DNA from 3 places in the Rahnella selenatireducens genome. Region 1 is predicted to be linked to each of the others. Evidence: predicted binding sites of a transcription regulator. Region 1 holds the regulator's gene; each other region holds the start of a gene.
The links. Region 1 encodes PurR, which represses purine synthesis genes. Its sites were predicted from a motif close to CANGCAAACGTTTGCNTG; they were not measured.
Positions count from the first base shown of each region.

Region 2: purM (phosphoribosylformylglycinamidine cyclo-ligase) is a predicted target of PurR. The motif match lies at 4,249-4,266, and genes of this name have one in related genera.
Region 3: ACLBVC_RS15585 (amino acid aminotransferase) is a predicted target of PurR. The motif match lies at 2,048-2,065, and genes of this name have one in related genera.

Region 1 covers NZ_JBKEZJ010000001.1:67-6,128, reverse strand. Annotated here, with positions in the region: gene punC (purine nucleoside transporter PunC) at 246-1,457, opposite strand; gene punR (DNA-binding transcriptional activator PunR) at 1,594-2,499, shown strand; gene purR (HTH-type transcriptional repressor PurR) at 2,536-3,561, opposite strand; gene cydH (cytochrome bd-I oxidase subunit CydH) at 3,895-3,984, shown strand; gene ACLBVC_RS00015 (C40 family peptidase) at 4,150-5,052, opposite strand; gene ACLBVC_RS00010 (Grx4 family monothiol glutaredoxin) at 5,516-5,857, shown strand; partial or broken gene ACLBVC_RS00005 (IS3 family transposase) at 5,997-6,062, shown strand, end outside.
Region 2 covers NZ_JBKEZJ010000001.1:526,845-532,906, forward strand. Annotated here, with positions in the region: gene bepA (beta-barrel assembly-enhancing protease) at 1-782, shown strand, start outside; gene arsC (arsenate reductase (glutaredoxin)) at 809-1,165, shown strand; gene hda (DnaA inactivator Hda) at 1,226-1,933, opposite strand; gene uraA (uracil permease) at 2,099-3,391, opposite strand; gene upp (uracil phosphoribosyltransferase) at 3,471-4,097, opposite strand; gene purM (phosphoribosylformylglycinamidine cyclo-ligase) at 4,331-5,368, shown strand; gene purN (phosphoribosylglycinamide formyltransferase) at 5,396-6,034, shown strand.
Region 3 covers NZ_JBKEZJ010000009.1:13,522-19,583, forward strand. Annotated here, with positions in the region: gene ACLBVC_RS15575 (YcbK family protein) at 1-17, shown strand, start outside; gene ACLBVC_RS15580 (MBL fold metallo-hydrolase) at 69-716, shown strand; gene ACLBVC_RS15585 (amino acid aminotransferase) at 794-1,984, opposite strand; gene ompC (porin OmpC) at 2,227-3,348, opposite strand; gene asnS (asparagine--tRNA ligase) at 3,649-5,049, opposite strand; gene pncB (nicotinate phosphoribosyltransferase) at 5,339-6,062, opposite strand, start outside.

The sequences.
Region 1 (6,062 bases):
AGAGGAAATTTAGAAGAACACCCGCACACAAATGGCGTGCAGGAAAATCATCCTTGAAAAATAAACCAGAATAAATAGTGTGACGCGACCCTCGCGCCGGCGCTAAGTATGTAATAAAAGTATTGTAAAAATGCTATTTTATTGGGTTTTGTTGAGTATAGGCTCGCTGGCAGGCATTCTCAATAGTTAATCGCGACGAATGAAAATGTCCATTAAGTGATTGTTACTTAAGGTCATTATTGCGATCAGTTCGCATGCCTTGCTTGCTGTTTCTGCTCCGGTTCCTGTTCACCGGATTGCCCTTCTTCCTGACGCAGTGACAGCCAGCGGCCTAAAACTACCAACAGTAGTGTAGACAGCATCGTGGTGACTGTCGCCATGAGTGGTTGCACAATAAATGCGGAAACCAGCAGACTCGCGAGGAAACACAAACCCAACTGCAGGGTATTTTGCAACGCCGCGGCCTTACCTGTATTAGCAGTAAATGGCATTAATGCATTTGCGACAACAATGGGATAAATCGCGCCATTCACCAAAGCCATCATACAGAACGGAATTAACAGGCTCATCAGCCCGGCATCAGTAAATATAGCTACGCCGAACAGACCCGCAACACTGACGCCATAACCCGCCAACAGCCACGGCAGGATCTTATTCCCATCCGTTTTACTGATCAGTACGCGACATCCAAAACCGCCCAGCAGGAAAGCAATGGTCTGAGGAACATAGCTCAGGCCAATCACGCCCGGCGAATATCCCATGTCGCTGAGAATAAATGGAGAACCGGTCAGCCACGCGAAAAAGCCAGCAGAGCAGGCGGCATAAATCATCACATTACCGCTGTAAACCCGCGAAGCAAGAAGCTTCGCGAAACCGGCTTTATCTTCAGGGGCATGAACCTCCGGTGTCTTTTCGCGCAGAGTGAACGTGGTGATCAGCAGGATAACGGCTACGCCGGTCAGCAGAACGAAAATCGCCTCCCAGTCAAAATGATTAAGAACCCATGCGCCCAGCAGAGGGGCAAGCGCGGGGGAAAGCGCCACCAGCGGCATGATGCTGGCAAAGGTTTTTTTAGCAACATCGGCAGAAAAGCGATCTACCACCAGCGCCTGCCAGGTGACGGCGGCAGCACAGACGCCGACAGCTTGCAGGAAACGTAGCGCCAACAGGGCACGGACATTCTCAACCCACAGTACGCCCAGACAACCGACGACAAAGAGCGCTAAGCCGATCAGCAATACCGGTTTGCGACCGATCTTGTCGGACAGCGGCCCCCAAACCAACTGGCCGATGGCAAAGCCGCCCAGGAAAATGCTCAGGCTGGCGCTGATCATGCCCGGGCTGGTCATCAGGCTGGTTTGCATCGCGCTGAAGGCCGGAAGGTACATATCGGTCGCTAAAAAGCCAAGCATGCTCAGCCCGGCAAGATAGAGCATAAATCCAAGTGAGGGTTTCATTATTGTCTCTTTAATTTATTTAGTGCAGATGAATTGACGCAGAAATCATATCGGATGCGGAGTTTAACGCTTGGATAACAGGCTTGTGAAACGCTAATATTTGCATTCTGCTATCAAAAATATTGAAGGCTAAACAATGTGGTCCGAATATGCACTTGAAGTCGTGGACGCCGTCGCCCGAACAGGCAGTTTCAGCGCAGCCGCGCAGGATTTGCACCGCGTGCCGTCGGCCATCAGTTATACCGTGCGCCAGCTTGAACAATGGCTGGCCGTTCCTTTATTTGAGCGCAGACACCGTGACGTTGTTCTGACGCCCGCAGGGAAAGTTTTTGTCGATGAAGCACGGATTCTGACAAAAAAAATGATAGCTACCCGTCGCCAGTGTCAGCAGGTCGCAAACGGCTGGCGCGGAGAATTACGGGTGGCCGTCGACCGTATCGTTAAACCTGCGCGGACACGGCGGCTGGTGCTGGATTTCTACCGCCATTTCCCCGATACCGAGCTCATCATTCATTCGGAAGTCTTTAACGGTGTCTGGGACGCGCTGGTCGACGGGCGGGCAGATGTCGCCATCGGTGCGACGCGGGCGATCCCCGTCGGAGGGCGGTTCAGTTTCCGCGATATGGGTTTTATGGACTGGCATTGTGTGGTTAGCGTGCAACATCCGCTGGCGCAGACGTCGGGAATACTGAATGACGATCAGTTGCGGCCTTATCCTGCGCTTTGCCTGGAAGATACATCGCGGACATTGCCGAAACGCGATACCTGGACGCTGGATAACCAGCGGCGGCTGGTGGTTCCCGACTGGACGTGTGCGGTGGAATGTCTGAACGAAGGTTTATGTGTGGGGATGATGCCGGTTCACCGCGTGACGCCGTGGATTGAACAGCGGAAATTGCAGGTACTGTCGCTGGAAAATATCTTCCCCGACAGCCCGTGCTGCCTGACGTGGGATCAGAGCAATCCGTCGCCTTCGCTGGCGTGGCTGCTGGAATACATGGGCGATACGGAAACGATGAACCGGGAATGGTTGCGCGGCTGAAAAGAAAACGCCTGCATCGCAGGCGTCGAGTGAGAATTAACGGCGGTAATCCCGATACGGGCCGTCGGCCACAGAACGGCGCTCAACCAGTTTCGGATGCACTTCAATGGTCTGCGACTCTTCGCGTTTGCTGATAATTCTGTCCAGCAGCATGGTAAAGGCCATTTCGCCCAGACGTTCTTTTGGCTGATGAACTGTCGTCAGCGCCGGTGAGAAATAGCGCGCGTTACGCACGTTATCGTAGCCAATCACGGAAATATCCTGCGGTACGCGCAGGCCCAGTTCATCGGCGGCACAAATTGCGCCCATTGCCATTACGTCGCCGCCACAGAATACGGCCGTCGGACGGTTTTTCTGCATCAGAATTTTATGCATGGCCTGATAGCCCGATTCCGGCTCAAAGTCGCCCTGAACGACCCACTCTTCACGAAGAGGAATATTAGCTTCCGTCAGTGCTTTCACAAAGCCCTGAAAACGGCCGCCGCCGGTGTTTCGCGCCAGCTGTCCCGGGATCACGCCGATATCGCGATGACCGCGTTCAATCAGATAACGTCCGGCCATATAACCGCCTTCGAACGCGTTATCGATAATGCTGTCGGTGAAATTCTTACGCGCTTCGCCCCAGTCCATCACAACCATCGGGATGGAACGGTATTCTTCAAGCATATTTAGCAATTCGTCCGGATATTCCGCGCACATCACCAGTAAACCGTCGACGCGTTTTTGCGCCAGCATTTGCAGGTAGGCCTGTTGCTTCTCCAGATTATTGTGTGAGTTACACAAAATCAGCGTATAGCCTTTTGAGAAACAGCTGTTTTCCACGGCCTCAATCACTTCGGCGAAGTAGGGCGCTTCACTGGACGTTGCCAGCAGACCGATAGTTTTTGTGTTATTGACCTTCAGGCTGCGTGCCACAGCGCTGGGTGAATAGTGTAATTCTTTGATTGCAAGGAGAACCGCGGCTCGGGTTTCTTCGGCGACGAAACGGGTTTTATTGATGACGTGCGACACGGTTGTGGTGGAAACGCCAGCGCGCTTTGCGACATCTTTAATCGTTGCCATGTAAAAAATGACTCCTGTGCTCACGTGTTTCAGCACGTTAGCATTATGTTAATCGTTTGCTTGCGTGGATTTAACTGCGGACTTCGAAAAGGGCAGTGAAATCGTTGGGTGGATTCTTCAGAGTAAGGCGTGAAATGCTCTCGGGTGAAATCGACCGGCACACAGGCGTGGTAACCGACAATTTTCACTTATAATGCAGGAAAGTGGAAGTAAAATTGTCATGAACCTACTGTGATTCAGCACAAGATTTTAAATGCGAATTATGAGAAAATGCGTTGGCACACATTTAGTGTGGCTAAACCAACGCCACAATTTGATCCGTAAGGGGGTTTGATGGACAGCAACCTGAAATTTTCTTTGATCACTACGGTCTGCGCTTTGCTCGTGATTATTGCTTTCAGCTTTACCGCAGTGATGAACTGATTTGTGCGAAAGCCGCAATAAAAAAGGGCGATTACCTATAACAGGAATCGCCCTTTTCAATTTTACGCAGTCACCCATTCCGCCGATACTCTTCCCTGCAGAAACTCTTCGTTAAATGCTATTCAATGGCTGATTAGCGAAACTTCAGACTTAACGAATTGTTTATTATCGGATTGTCTTAGGGGTCATTACCCGTCGTGCGCCTACATAATGATCTTGCCAGTAATCGTCACCCAGTGAGGTGATCTTAATGTCTTCGCCGGTGCGCGGTGACTGGATAAACTTCCCGTTTCCTACGTAAACACCGACATGGTCTGCGGCGCCGCGGTTATTAATCCGGAAGAACACCAGATCGCCGGATTCTAATTCACCCCGTTTGACCGGAGCCGCATCGCGCAAGTGGTACATTTCATTGGCTGTGCGGGGCATTTTAATACGGATCAAATCTTTGTATGCGTAGTAGACCAGTCCGCTGCAATCGAAACCTGTATTCGGTGACGTTCCGCCCCAGCGGTAAGGTTTGCCGACCTGGTGCATCAGCTTGGTCATCGCGGTTTGCTGCGCATGCTGATAACGTTTTTTGTGTGTTGCGCTGAGCGTTATCGGCTTACTGTCTTCTTCACGTAACTTTTTGCCTTTGCGGTGGCGACCATACGCTTCTTTTTTACTGGCCTTTTCACTGCTGTTTTTGGCGAGAGAACGGTTTTTCGTTTCTTTCTCTGCTTTTTTCTCAGCCCGCGTTGTCTTGAGTGTCTTTTCTTTTTTACTCTCGGCCCGCGTCGTTTTTACTGTTTTTTCAGAAGGCGTCTTTCGCTTAACCAGTTCGGTGCTTTTTACTTTCTTCTTCGAAACTTTTTCCTGAGTTTTAGGTTCTGAAACCGGCGCGACTTTGGTTTTCTTGCTGGTTTTCGCAGCTGCTGTTTTTCGCTTTCGGCGTTCTTCCGGTGTGACCTGGTTGACATGACTCTTTCGCTGATCGGCAGCAACACGAGTCTGTGGCGACGCGTGAGCCATATTCAGAAACAGCTGGGTAAAGAGCAGCACAAAAAGCGTGAACAGTAAGCGCATAGCTTCGTTACCATGAGTGGTAGGGTTAAACATCAGGGATGTCAGAGTATTGCCTAAAAGAACGAGACAAAAAAGCACGAATTGCCTCGATTCTAGATCATATTGTGAGAAAAAGTTAATAGCTTTTTTTATGTCGAAATAACCGCCATTTTTAGTCAAAAAAATAACCACTTTTCATCATGTTATTATTTAAGTTAAAGAATGGGATTTTGCAAATCTGACATTATCGCCGAACGGCAAAAATGTTATTCTCGATGAATCTTTAAATATGTGAGCCTGAACGCAAGCGCTAAAGATTGTTTAGGAAAATGCCAGTATTCAGAAAGACCCCACAAAAATTGGCGTTTTTATCTGGTGGCAGCCATCGTTACAATAGAAAGCATTGTGATTGCGCACCGTCTCTGTGTGCTGCGCGTGAAGAGTAATGACCGTGACAGCCTGTACCGGCTTGAGGAAGCAAGAAATGACCACTCCAACGATTGAAAAAATTCAGAAGCAAGTTTCTGAAAACCCGATTCTGCTGTACATGAAAGGTTCTCCAAAACTGCCAAGCTGCGGTTTCTCTGCACAGGCCGTTCAGGCGCTGTCTGCGTGCGGCGAGCGTTTCGCGTACGTTGATATCCTGCAGAACCCGGATATCCGTGCTGAGATGCCAAAATTTGCAAACTGGCCAACGTTCCCGCAGCTGTGGGTTGATGGTGAGCTGGTTGGCGGTTGCGACATCGTGGTTGAGATGTTCCAGCGTGGTGAACTGCAACAGCTGATCAAAGAAACGGCTGAGAAGTACAAATCCTCTGAAGAGTAATTCAGGGCGATTCAGAAATACCGGCAGCCTGACCCGGGGTTACCGGTAAAAAAGAGCGACATTATGTCGCTCTTTTTATTTGTATTGACCCGTCCTAAATAGCGTTGACACATTTAACTCGTATATTGAGGAAAATGTGATGAACCAATATGTTAAACGTACCCAACGCGATTACTCTCTATCCTTTAAATTGGCTGTAGTCGAA
Region 2 (6,062 bases), 530 kb from region 1:
TTGCCGATCAGGCCAGTTATTCGACACGTCCGCCGGAAATGCTGCTGACGCACCCGCTGCCTGACAGCCGTCTCGCCGATATCCGTAACCGCGCCAACCAGATGCCGCATATGTTCGTCCAGTCGTCACAGGACTACGTGATGGCGAAAGTGCGCATCCTCGGGATGTACGGTTCAGAAAGCTATCCGCTCTCCGATGACTATCTGAACAAACTGAGCAATGGCAACATCCGAGAACAGCTGGCAGCGAAATACGGCCACGCGTTACAGTTCTATAAAGCGAAAAAATTCGATCAGGCGCGCGCCATTCTTGAGCCGCTGCTGACAACCTATCCGGGCAACGAATGGTTGCTCGATTTATCCACCGATAATGACATCGACAGTAAACGCGCTCCGCAGGCGATCGCCCGTCTGGAGCAAGCTGGTGCTGCGACCAGTTCCAACCCTGTTTTGCAGCTGAACCTCGCAAACGCCTATCTGGAAGGCGCAAAACCGGCGAATGCCATGAAAATTCTGAACCGTTATACGTTCAATTATCCGGGCGACCCGAACGGCTGGGATTTATTGTCTCAGGCTGCCGCCGCGCAAGGCTTGCGTGCTCAGGAACTGGCCGCACGCGCTGAAAGTATGGCGCTGGTTGGACGTCTGGATCAGGCAATTGAAATGCTGAGTAATGCCAGTGCATTGCAGAAATTAGGCAGCCTGGAACAGGCACGTTACGACGCACGTATTGATCAGCTCCGCCAGTTGCAGGGGCGTTTCCGTCAGTATCAGAAAGGCTGATGTCTGAATCTATCAGGGAGAAAGTTATGTCAGGTGAAGTTGCGATTTATCACAATCCGCGCTGCTCAAAGAGTCGCGAAACGTTGAAACTGCTGGAAGATGAAGGCATTACGCCGGAAGTGATCCTGTATCTGGACATGCCTCCGTCTGTCGAAACGTTGCAATATTTGCTGAAAAAACTGGGCTTCAGCTCTGCGCGGGAGTTAATCCGTAAAGGCGAGGAGATTTATAAGACGCTGAATCTGGCCGATAAAAATCTGAGTGAGGCCCAGCTTTTACAGGCGATGGTGGAAAACCCGAAACTGATTGAACGTCCGATTGTGATCGCCAACGGCAAAGCGCGTTTAGGCCGGCCACCGGAACAGGTGAAAGAGATTTTGTAATTGCCCGCGTCAAATTCGGGTTCGTCACACGAACCCGGATCCTCTCCGGTCCCCCCTGATTTACAGCCCGAGAATTTCTTTCACAAACGGGATCGTGAGTTTCCGCTGCGCTGTGATGGACGCGCGATCGAGCTGATCCAGCGTCATGAACAATGTCCGCATTTCGCGATCCAGACGTTTTAACAGGAAACGCCCCACATCCTCCGGCAATTCAAAACCGCGCAGTTTGGCGCGCAGCTGTAATGCCTGAAGTTTTTCTTCATCGGAAAGCGGTTGGAGTTTGTAGATTTGCCCCCAGTCGAGGCGGGAAGCGAGATCCGGCAAGCTGAGATTCAGCTGGCGCGGAGGACGATCGCCGGTAATAAACAGGCGCGTGCGGCCAGTTTCGAGAATGCGGTTATAAAGATGGAAAACGGCCGCTTCCCATTCATCATCTCCGGCAATCCCTTCGATATTATCAATGCAAACCAGCGCCAGATGCTCCATGCCGTCCAGCACTTCAGGGACGAAATAAGCGCGCTTGTCTAAAGGCACATAACCCACGGCTTCACCGCGTTGCGATAATTCGGCGCAGGCTGCATGTAAAAGATGGCTGCGGCCACCGCCTTCACGGGACCAGAAATAAATGTACGTGCCGTGTTCCTGTTGCAATGCGGTCTGAATCGCAGAAAGCAGAGAAGAGTTTTCCCCCGGATGAAAACTGGCAAAAATCTCATCATCGGGCAGATAAAGTGGCAGGGAAAGCTGTGCCGGCGTATTCAGAAGCACCTCAACCAAAGCGGTATGAAGACCGCAGATGTTGTCACGTCAATAAAAGGAACTGCCGAATTCTAGCAAGGATCCGCGGTGAAATGAACTGTGCCCGGTGCAACCGCTTGCGATCCGAGCACCAGACCGGTTGCGTGCTGGCAAACCGGTCAGGAATGATCCCCCTCAGGCTGGCGGATTTTCCCGCTCGTCTTCAACATCAATGATCTGTTCTTCGCCACGGAAAATCTCAATCACTTTGAACAGCAGGCTCAGGAAGATACCGACAATCGTGGCCAGCGCCATGCCTTTTAGCTCCGCCGCACCGATGTGGATCTTCGCGCCGCTGACGCCGATGATCAGGATCACCGCAGTCAGGATCAGGTTCTGCGCTTTGTTGTAATCCACTTTAGATTCAATCAGCACGCGGATACCGGACGCGCCAATCACACCGTACAACAGCAGAGAAACGCCACCCATCACCGGAACCGGAACGGCCTGAATTGCCGCTGCCAGTTTTCCGATACAGGAAAGCAGAATTGCCAGAATCGCCGCGCCGCCGATAACCCATGTGCTGTAAACCTTGGTGATCGCCATCACGCCAATATTTTCGCCATACGTGGTGTTTGGCGTAGAACCGAAGAAACCGGATAACACGGTAGAAAGGCCGTTAGCCAGCATCGAGCGGTGCAGGCCCGGATCACGCAGCAAATCTTTCTTCACAATGTTGGCCGTCACGACTAAATGCCCGACGTGCTCGGCAATAACCACCAGCGCTGCAGGCAAAATGGTCAGGATCGCCACCCATTCGAAACGCGGTGTGTAGAAAGTTGGCAGAGCAAACCAGTGCGCGTTTGCAATCGCAGAAACATCCACAACGCCCATAAAGAAGGACAGCGCATACCCCACCAGCACGCTAATCAGAATCGGGATAATGGCGAGGAATCCACGGAACAGAACGGAGCCCAGAATAGTCACCGACAGCGTCACCAGAGAGATGATGATCGTCTTGGAATCCACCGGCACGCCGTCAGCCGGCAACAAACCGGCCATATTGGCAGCCACTCCGGCCAGCTCCAGCCCGATGACGGCAACGATTGCGCCCATCGCCGCAGGCGGGAACATCACGTTAATCCAGCCAATCCCGGCTTTCTTAACAATCAGCGCCACCAGGCAGAACAACAGGCCGCAGGCAATGAATCCGCCCAGCGCCACTTCATACCCCATCGGTAACAGCAACAGCACCGGTGAAATGAACGCGAAGCTTGAACCCAGATAGGCCGGTATTTTCCCTTTACAGACAAATAAATACAGCAAAGTCCCTATGCCATTGAACAGCAGCACCGTTGCCGGGTTAATTTTGAACAGAATGGGAACCAGAACGGTGGCACCAAACATGGCAAACAGATGCTGGAAACTCAGGGGGATTGTCTGCAGTAAAGGCGGACGTTCGCTTACCCCGATGACACGACGGGTCATAAATTGATCCTCTGTGAATGATGACGAGTAAAAAAAAATCAAAAAAAAGCCGACTTCTCAGTCGGCTATTGCTTGCTGCTTACTTGGTACCAAATATCTTGTCGCCCGCATCGCCGAGCCCCGGCATGATGTAGCCTTTCTCGTTGAGCCCCTGATCCACCGAGGCGGTGTACAGCTCGACGTCCGGGTGCGCAGCTTCGAGAGCGGCGATCCCTTCCGGTGCCGCCACCAGCACCAGAACTTTAATGCTCTGGCAGCCCGCTTTTTTCAGCAGGTCGATGGTCGCGATCATGGAACCGCCGGTTGCCAGCATCGGGTCAACCACCAGCGCCAGACGTTCTTCGATGTTAGACACCAGCTTCTGGAAATACGGCACAGGCTTCAGGGTTTCTTCATCGCGGTACACGCCTACCACGCTGATACGCGCGCTCGGGACGTGTTCAAGTACGCCTTCCATCATGCCCAGACCGGCACGCAGAATTGGCACAACGGTAATTTTCTTGCCCTTGATCTGGTCGATTTCAACCGGACCGCACCAACCTTCGATAGTCACTTTTTCAGTTTCTAAATCGGCAGTCGCTTCATACGTCAGAAGACTACCCACCTCAGAAGCCAGTTCGCGAAAACGTTTCGTGCTGATGTCGTTTTCACGCATCAGGCCCAGCTTGTGTTTCACCAGCGGGTGTTTCACCTCGACGATCTTCATTATTTATTCTCCTAAGGTGGTTGGGCTGCAAAAAAAAAATCGCGAGATTATAACGCCATTTTTTTTGAACGCCATACGAATTAGCCTGATCTGGATCATCAGGAACCCGGTTAGAGTATAGTCAGCCTGAAAACATCATCCGAATAAGGCGCTCGCAAACGTTTGCTTCCACTGTTAGAATTGCCGCGCATTATTTTTCAACCACCAACCCAAACCGCCGTGGGGACTTCGCAGTGACCGACAAAACCTCTCTCAGCTATAAAGACGCAGGCGTAGATATCGATGCCGGTAACGCATTGGTAGATCGCATTAAAGGTGTAGTAAAACAGACCCGTCGCCCGGAAGTTATGGGTGGATTGGGCGGTTTTGGTGCTCTCTGCGCGCTGCCGCAAAAATACCGCGAACCCGTGCTGGTTTCAGGTACCGACGGCGTTGGCACCAAGCTGCGTCTGGCAATGGATTTAAAACGCCACGATACCATCGGTATCGACCTGGTCGCGATGTGCGTCAACGATTTGATCGTTCAGGGCGCTGAACCGCTGTTCTTTCTCGATTACTACGCCACCGGCAAACTGGACGTTGATACCGCCGCCAGCGTGATCACCGGTATTGCAGAAGGCTGTAAACAGTCTGGGTGTGCGTTAGTTGGCGGCGAAACCGCCGAAATGCCGGGGATGTACCACGGCGAAGATTACGACGTCGCGGGCTTCTGCGTCGGCGTGGTGGAAAAATCAGAAATTATCGACGGCAGCAAAGTAGCTGACGGCGACGTGTTGATCGGCCTGGCCGCCAGCGGCCCGCATTCCAACGGCTACTCACTGGTGCGCAAAATTCTGGAAGTCAGCAAAACCAATCCGGAAACTACCGATCTGGCAGGCAAATCGCTGGCCGACCATCTGCTTGCACCGACCAAAATTTACGTAAAATCGATCCTGAATCTGATCGAAAACGTCGAGGTGCACGGTATCGTTCACCTGACCGGTGGCGGCTTCTGGGAGAATATTCCGCGCGTTCTGCCGGAAAATACTCAGGTCATCATTAATGAATCAAGCTGGCAGTGGCCGGATGTCTTTACCTGGCTGCAAACCGCCGGTAACGTCAGCCGTCACGAAATGTATCGTACCTTCAACTGCGGTGTCGGCATGCTGGTAGCACTTCCGGCTGAGCTGGCGGAACAGGCGATTGCTTTACTGAACGATAATGGCGAAAAAGCGTGGAAAATTGGCTACATTAAAGCCTCTGACTCCGCTGAACGTGTTGTCATCCAGTAATTCAACTCACTGAAGACAGGTATAAAAATGAAAAGGATTGTGGTTCTGGTATCGGGCGAGGGAAGCAATTTACAGGCCCTGATCGATGCCTGCCAGCAGGGAAGAATCAACGCAGAAATCTGCGCTGTTTTCAGTAATAAATCCGCCGCTTACGGGCTTGAAAGAGCCCGTTCAGCCCACATTCCGGCGCATGCGCTGGATGTGAAAGCCTACGAAGATCGGGCTGCATTTGACGTCGCACTGGCCGATGCCATTGATTCGTTCCAACCTGATCTGGTGGTACTTGCCGGGTATATGCGCATCCTCACCGCAGAGTTTGTCCAGCGTTTTGCCGGACGAATGATCAACATCCACCCTTCCCTGTTGCCGAAATATCCGGGTCTTCACACTCATCGTCAGGCGATTGAAAATCAGGATACTGAACACGGCACGTCGGTGCATTTTGTCACAGAGCAGCTTGATGGCGGCCCGGTCATATTACAGGCGAAAGTCCCGGTGTTTACCGAAGATACAGAAGAAGAGCTGGTGGCGCGTGTGCAAACACAGGAACACAGCATTTATCCGCTGGTGGTCAGCTGGTTTATTGAAGGACGTTTGTCCCTGAAAAATGGTCAGGCGTTACTGGATAACAATCCACTACCTGAACAGGGTTACGCGGCAGATTAATCTGCTTAATCGCGATGATTTCACTATA
Region 3 (6,062 bases), on a different contig from region 1:
CAGCACGAACCTGGTAGTGTGCGTCATTAATGGCCTGCCCAAACGGACAGGCCATTTTGTGGAGCCCTATGAAATTCCATCTTATTACTGTCACGGCTTTCAGCCAAAATTGCTCACTGATTTGGTGTACAAAAACAAATCAGGCCGCGCTTGTCGACCCGGGCGGTGATGCAGCAAAAATAATCCGCGAAGTCTCCGATAAAGGTGTGCTGGTCACGCAAGTTTTGCTGACTCACGGCCATCTTGATCACGTCGGTGCAGCAGCAGAACTGGCCGCCCATTATCAGGTGCCGGTCATCGGGCCACAAAAAGAAGATCAGTTCCTGCTCGATGCGCTACCGACACAAAGCCAGATGTTTGGTCTTGACCATTGTGACCCGCTCACGCCAGATACCTGGCTGGAAGAAGGGGACACCGTGACCGTGGGTGAAGAGATGCTTTCTGTGTTGCATTGCCCGGGACATACGCCGGGACACATTGTTTTCATCAATAATAAAACACGGCTGGCCGTTTCCGGTGATGTAATCTTTAAAGGCGGAGTAGGGCGCAGTGATTTCCCGCGTGGTGATCATCAGGCGCTGATTCACTCCATCAAAACAAAATTATTGCCGCTGGGTGATGATATCGTCTTTATTCCGGGTCATGGTGAAATGTCCGATTTCGGCTACGAACGTAAAACCAACCCCTTCCTGCAGGATGAAATGCCGGTCTGGTAAATTTTTTTAACTGCCAGAATACAAAAAGCCCGTCGTTATCTGACGGGCTTTTTAATGGAATTCAGAAATACGAATTCTTACAGTACGGCGACAATGGCTTCACACAACGGAGCCATGTTATCGAGTGTAATACCGGCTACGTTAATACGGCCAGAGTTCACCGCGTAAACACCGAATTCATCACGCAAACGCAATACCTGATCTTTGGTCAGGCCGCTGAAAGAGAACATCCCGTTCTGATTAATAATAAAGCTGAAGTCCTGCTGCGCGCCTTTTTCCTGCAACGTGCTGACAAACAACTGGCGCATGCGATGGATGCGCTGACGCATATCGCTTAGCTCCTGTTCCCACAGCGTGCGGAGTGCTTCATTACCCAGAATAGTGGCAACAACGGCTGCGCCGTGTGCTGGCGGGTTGGAGTAGTTTGCACGGATAACCGATTTCATCTGGCTGAATGCGCGGTCTGCTGTTTCGGCATCGGCCGTTACTAACGTACAGGCACCCACGCGCTCATTGTATAAACCAAAGTTCTTCGAGTAAGAGCTCGCGACCAGCAATTCTTTATGATTAGCCACAAACAGGCGCAGCCCGGCAGCGTCTTCTTCCAGACCTTTGGCGAAACCCTGATAGGCAAAATCAAACAGCGGCAACCAGCCTTTGGCGACAGACAATTCCGCCAGTTTAGCCCATTGTTCTTCCGTCGGATCGATACCCGTCGGGTTATGGCAGCAACCATGAAATAGCACCACGTCGCCAGCCTGTGTTTCGCTCAGGCTTTTCAGCATGCCATCAAAGTCGAGGCTGTGATTGGCGGCGTCGTAATAATTATATTCCGCAACGTCCAGACCCGCAGCCGAGAAAACACCTTTATGATTCGGCCAGCTTGGGTTGCTGACCCACACGCGTTTGGCACTGGTTTGTGTGGCGATAAAATCTGCGGCGATACGCAACGCGCCGGTACCGCCCGGAGTTTGCGCCGTGCGGGCACGTTTGTCGGCAATCACAGCGCTGTCTTTGCCAAACAGCAATTCCTGGGTGCAACGCGCGAAATCAGGTAACCCGTCGATGCTCAGATAGGTTTTTGTCGTTTCATTTTCCAACAGGAATTGTTCGGCTTTCTTCACACTGGCCAGAACCGGCGTTTTACCGGTTTCATCTTTATAAACACCAATCCCCAGATTGATTTTATTTGAGCGGTCGTCAGCGCGGAAAAGATCGGAAAGACCCAGAATCGGGTCGGCAGGTGCTGCAGTGATTTTTTCAAACATGTTGGAAACTTCCATAGCCTGATATTTCGAAAGAGGGCATCAGGGTAACGCCGGAGCCTCTTTTTGCCAACCGTTTGCGGCAAAAAGAAAGCAGAGTTGTGAGAAGGCGTGCGAGATTAAAATAATTTATGAGATGAGGTGGCAAAGCGGTTTTTCGGCAAACGCATAAATGCAAAAGGCAGGGCCGAAGCCCTGCCTTAATATCCATTTTGATTCGCCCGAAAGCGCATCGTTAAGCAATATTAGAACTGGTAAACCAGACCCAGAGCGACGATATCGTCAGTTGCGATGCCGTTAGCTTTGGTAAAGTCATTGTCATCCAGCAGGTTGATTTTGTAGTCAACATAGGTAGACATGTTTTTGTTGAAGTAGTAAGTCGTACCTACTTCTACATATTTCACCAGATCCTGGTCGTCGCCGTAAGAGCTGTTCAGCTGCTTGCCTTTAGATTGCAGGTAAGCAACAGATGGGCGCAGACCGAAGTCGAACTGGTACTGTGCAATAACTTCGAAGTTCTGAGTTTTGTTAGCGAATTGCTGTTGGCCATCACGAGTACCGTTAGCTGCGCCGTTACCCAGTGAGGTGTTACCAAACGGAGTCATGTTGTTTGTTTCAGCATACATGGCTGCCAGGTAAACGCCGTTAGCGTCGAATTTGGTACCGACTGTCCAAACGTCAGCTTTGTCGCCGTTGCCGTCTGCAGTCTGAGCATCAGTACGGTCAGAAGATGCGTAAGCCGCACCCACGCTGACGCCTGCGCCGATGTCATAGGTGCTGGAAATCGCGTAACCGTCACCGTTTTGTTTAGAAACATCACGGCCGTCGTTCTCGTTTTTACCCTGATATTGTAGAGCAAAGTTCAGGCCATCAACCAGACCGAAGAAATTGGTATTACGGTAAGTTGCAACACCGTTTGCACGGCCAACCATGTAGTTGTCAGTGATGGTGTAAGTGTCGCCGCCGTATTCTGGCAGGTTATCGGTCCATGCTTCAACGTCGTAGACTGCGCCGTAGTTACGACCATAGTCGAAAGAACCTGCATCGCCGAATTTCAGACCAGCAAAGCCCAGACGGGTTTTGTTGCCATCAGTACCCTGGCTTTCAGAGTGGTTAGCCTGGACGTTATATTCCCACTGGCCGTAACCGGTCAGTTGGTCTGCAATTTGAGTTTCGCCTTTAAAGCCGAAACGAACGTAAGTCTGGTCACCATCATTACCTTTGTCATCAGAGAAGTAATGCAGACCATCAACTTTACCGTAAAGATCCAGCTTGTTGCCGTCTTTGTTATAAACTTCTGCTGCATTAGCTGCACCAGCGACTAACAGAGCTGGGATTACTACTGCAAGAATGTTGCGCTTCATCATTATTATTACCCTCATTGGTTTTATATGGACACCTGCCACTGCCCTAAATAATTCTTTACGGAACTATTCGTGAGAGTTTGGTGTCTCCTGTGTCTGAACGCACTATTCCATCCGAGGTTCGCTTAATCCATAGCGAAAATGCTACTAAATTACTAAATATGTTTCAGTGAGAAAAATTGTATTTCAAAATGTGTATTTAAAGGAACTTTGTGACGGGGATCTATCTTTAAAAATGGCGAAGGCCAGCTAAGCTGGCCTTCGAATTGTGGCAATTTTGTAAAATAAAAATACGTTATTTAATTAGAAGGTTGCATTACGTGGTGTCCGAGGGAACGGGATTACGTCGCGCACGTTTTGGACACCGGTCACATAAGCTACTAAACGTTCAAACCCTAACCCGAAACCGGAGTGTGGCACGGTGCCGTAACGACGAAGATCGCGATACCACCAGTAATCTTCTTGTTTCAGACCCATTTCAGCCATACGGGCGTCCAGAACATCCAGACGCTCTTCACGTTGTGAACCCCCGATAATCTCGCCGATGCCCGGCGCCAGAACATCCATGGCAGCAACCGTTTTGCCGTCATCGTTTAAACGCATATAGAAAGACTTGATATCTTTAGGATAATTTTTCACAACAACCGGCGCTTTGAAATGCTGCTCTGCAAGATAGCGCTCGTGTTCAGAAGAGAGATCCACGCCCCAGGAGACCGGATTTTCGAATGTCTGGCCGCAATTCATCAGAATTTCTACTGCTTCGGTGTAATCTACCTGCGCGAAATCGGAGGTTACGAAACGCTCCAGGCGGGCAACAGCATCTTTGTCTACGCGTTCTGCGAAGAAGGCCATATCGTCTGAACGTTCGTTCAACACAGCCTGGAAAACATACTTCAGCATGTTTTCAGCCAGAGATGCGACATCATCAAGCGTTGCAAACGCGACTTCCGGCTCAACCATCCAGAATTCAGCAAGGTGACGGCTGGTGTTGGAGTTTTCTGCACGGAAAGTCGGGCCGAAGGTGTAAACCTTGGACAGCGCGCACGCATAGGCTTCGCCGTTCAGCTGGCCGGAAACGGTCAGGAAGGATTCTTTACCAAAGAAGTCTTCGCTGAAATCCACTTCGCCCTTATCAGTACGCGGCAGGTTTTGCAGATCCAGCGTAGAAACGCGGAACATCTCGCCTGCGCCTTCAGTATCAGAAGCCGTGATCAGCGGGGTTGAAACCCAGAAGTAGCCGTTTTCGTGATAGAAGCGGTGAATTGCCTGAGAAAGGGTGTTGCGCACACGGGCAACCGCGCCAATCAGGTTAGTCCGCGGACGCAGGTGAGCGACTTCGCGTAAATATTCGATGCTGTGGCGTTTTGCCGCCATCGGGTAAGTATCAGGATCGTCCACCCAGCCTACGACTTTCACGGCTGTGGCCTGCAGCTCAAAACTCTGGCCTTCGCCAGGCGAAGCGACAACGGTACCCGTCACTTCAACCGAACAACCTGTCGTCAGGCGCAGAACGTCTTCCTGATAATTGGGCAGAGAATTATTGACGACGGCCTGTAATGGATTAAAGCAGGAGCCGTCATAAACGGCGACGAATGAGATACCCGCTTTAGAATCTCTCCGGGTACGTACCCAACCGCGTACGGTGACTTCACTGTCAACCGCAGCACGGCCTTGCAGTACGTCGACTACAGGCACAACGCTCATAGATTTCTCTCTTTCTTTATATACAGATGTTGGCTAAGAAATAATGTACACCCTGTAAAAAGGGATTTTGCTATGTTACTTAGCCTTTCTCAGGACACAAGCAGAAATCGTCGTCGGCGGCCAAGAATTCTCAGGCAGGAGGATGGATTGGGGAAAATTATTAGCGGACTGAATGAAAGCCGAGCGAATTAAATCGTATGTATATAAAGGAAGAGAACGCGAAGCATAAATATGCGGAAAAATGCATCACTGTGCCGAAGTTTATTTTCCGGCACAGTATTAACGCCCATCAGGAGGCTTTTTTCACCAGCGGCAGATCGAATGCCTTGCGCAATGCTTTAACGAACGCTTTATCCTGGCAGATTGTTTTTCCAGGGCTGTCAGAAAGTTTTGCCACCGGTTTGCCGTTACACTGAATCAGTTTAATGACAATGTTCAGCGGTTTGACGTCCGGAATATTACAGGTCAGACGCGTCCCAATACCAAAGACCAGATTTACCCGTTGATGAAAGTGCCGGTATAAATGCAGCGCTTTATCCAAATCCAGATTATCGGAAAACACCAGCGTTTTGGTCATCGGGTCGATACCGAGTGCTTGATAATGTGCGATCGCTTTTTCACCCCATTCAAACGGATCCCCGGAATCATGACGTAAACCCTGATACGCGTTGGCGAATTTTGTTCCGAAGTCACGCAGGAAAGCATCCATGGTGATGCAGTCAGTAAGGGCAATACCCAGCTGATCCGGGTATTCATCAAGCCATGCCTGCAACGCAGCGCGCTGGCTGTTCGCCAGAACCGGGCTGATTTGCTGATGCGCCTGGAACCATTCATGCGCCTGTGTTCCAACCGGCGTCAGCTGCAATTTATGGGCTAAATCGTAGTTGCTTGTACCGACCAGATACGGGAATTCGTTTTTCAGCGTAGTGACAATGGCTTCCTGAACTTCACCGGAGAACCGGCGGCGCGTGCCGAAATCCATCAGGCGGAAAGCAGAGAGATCGATGTCAGCA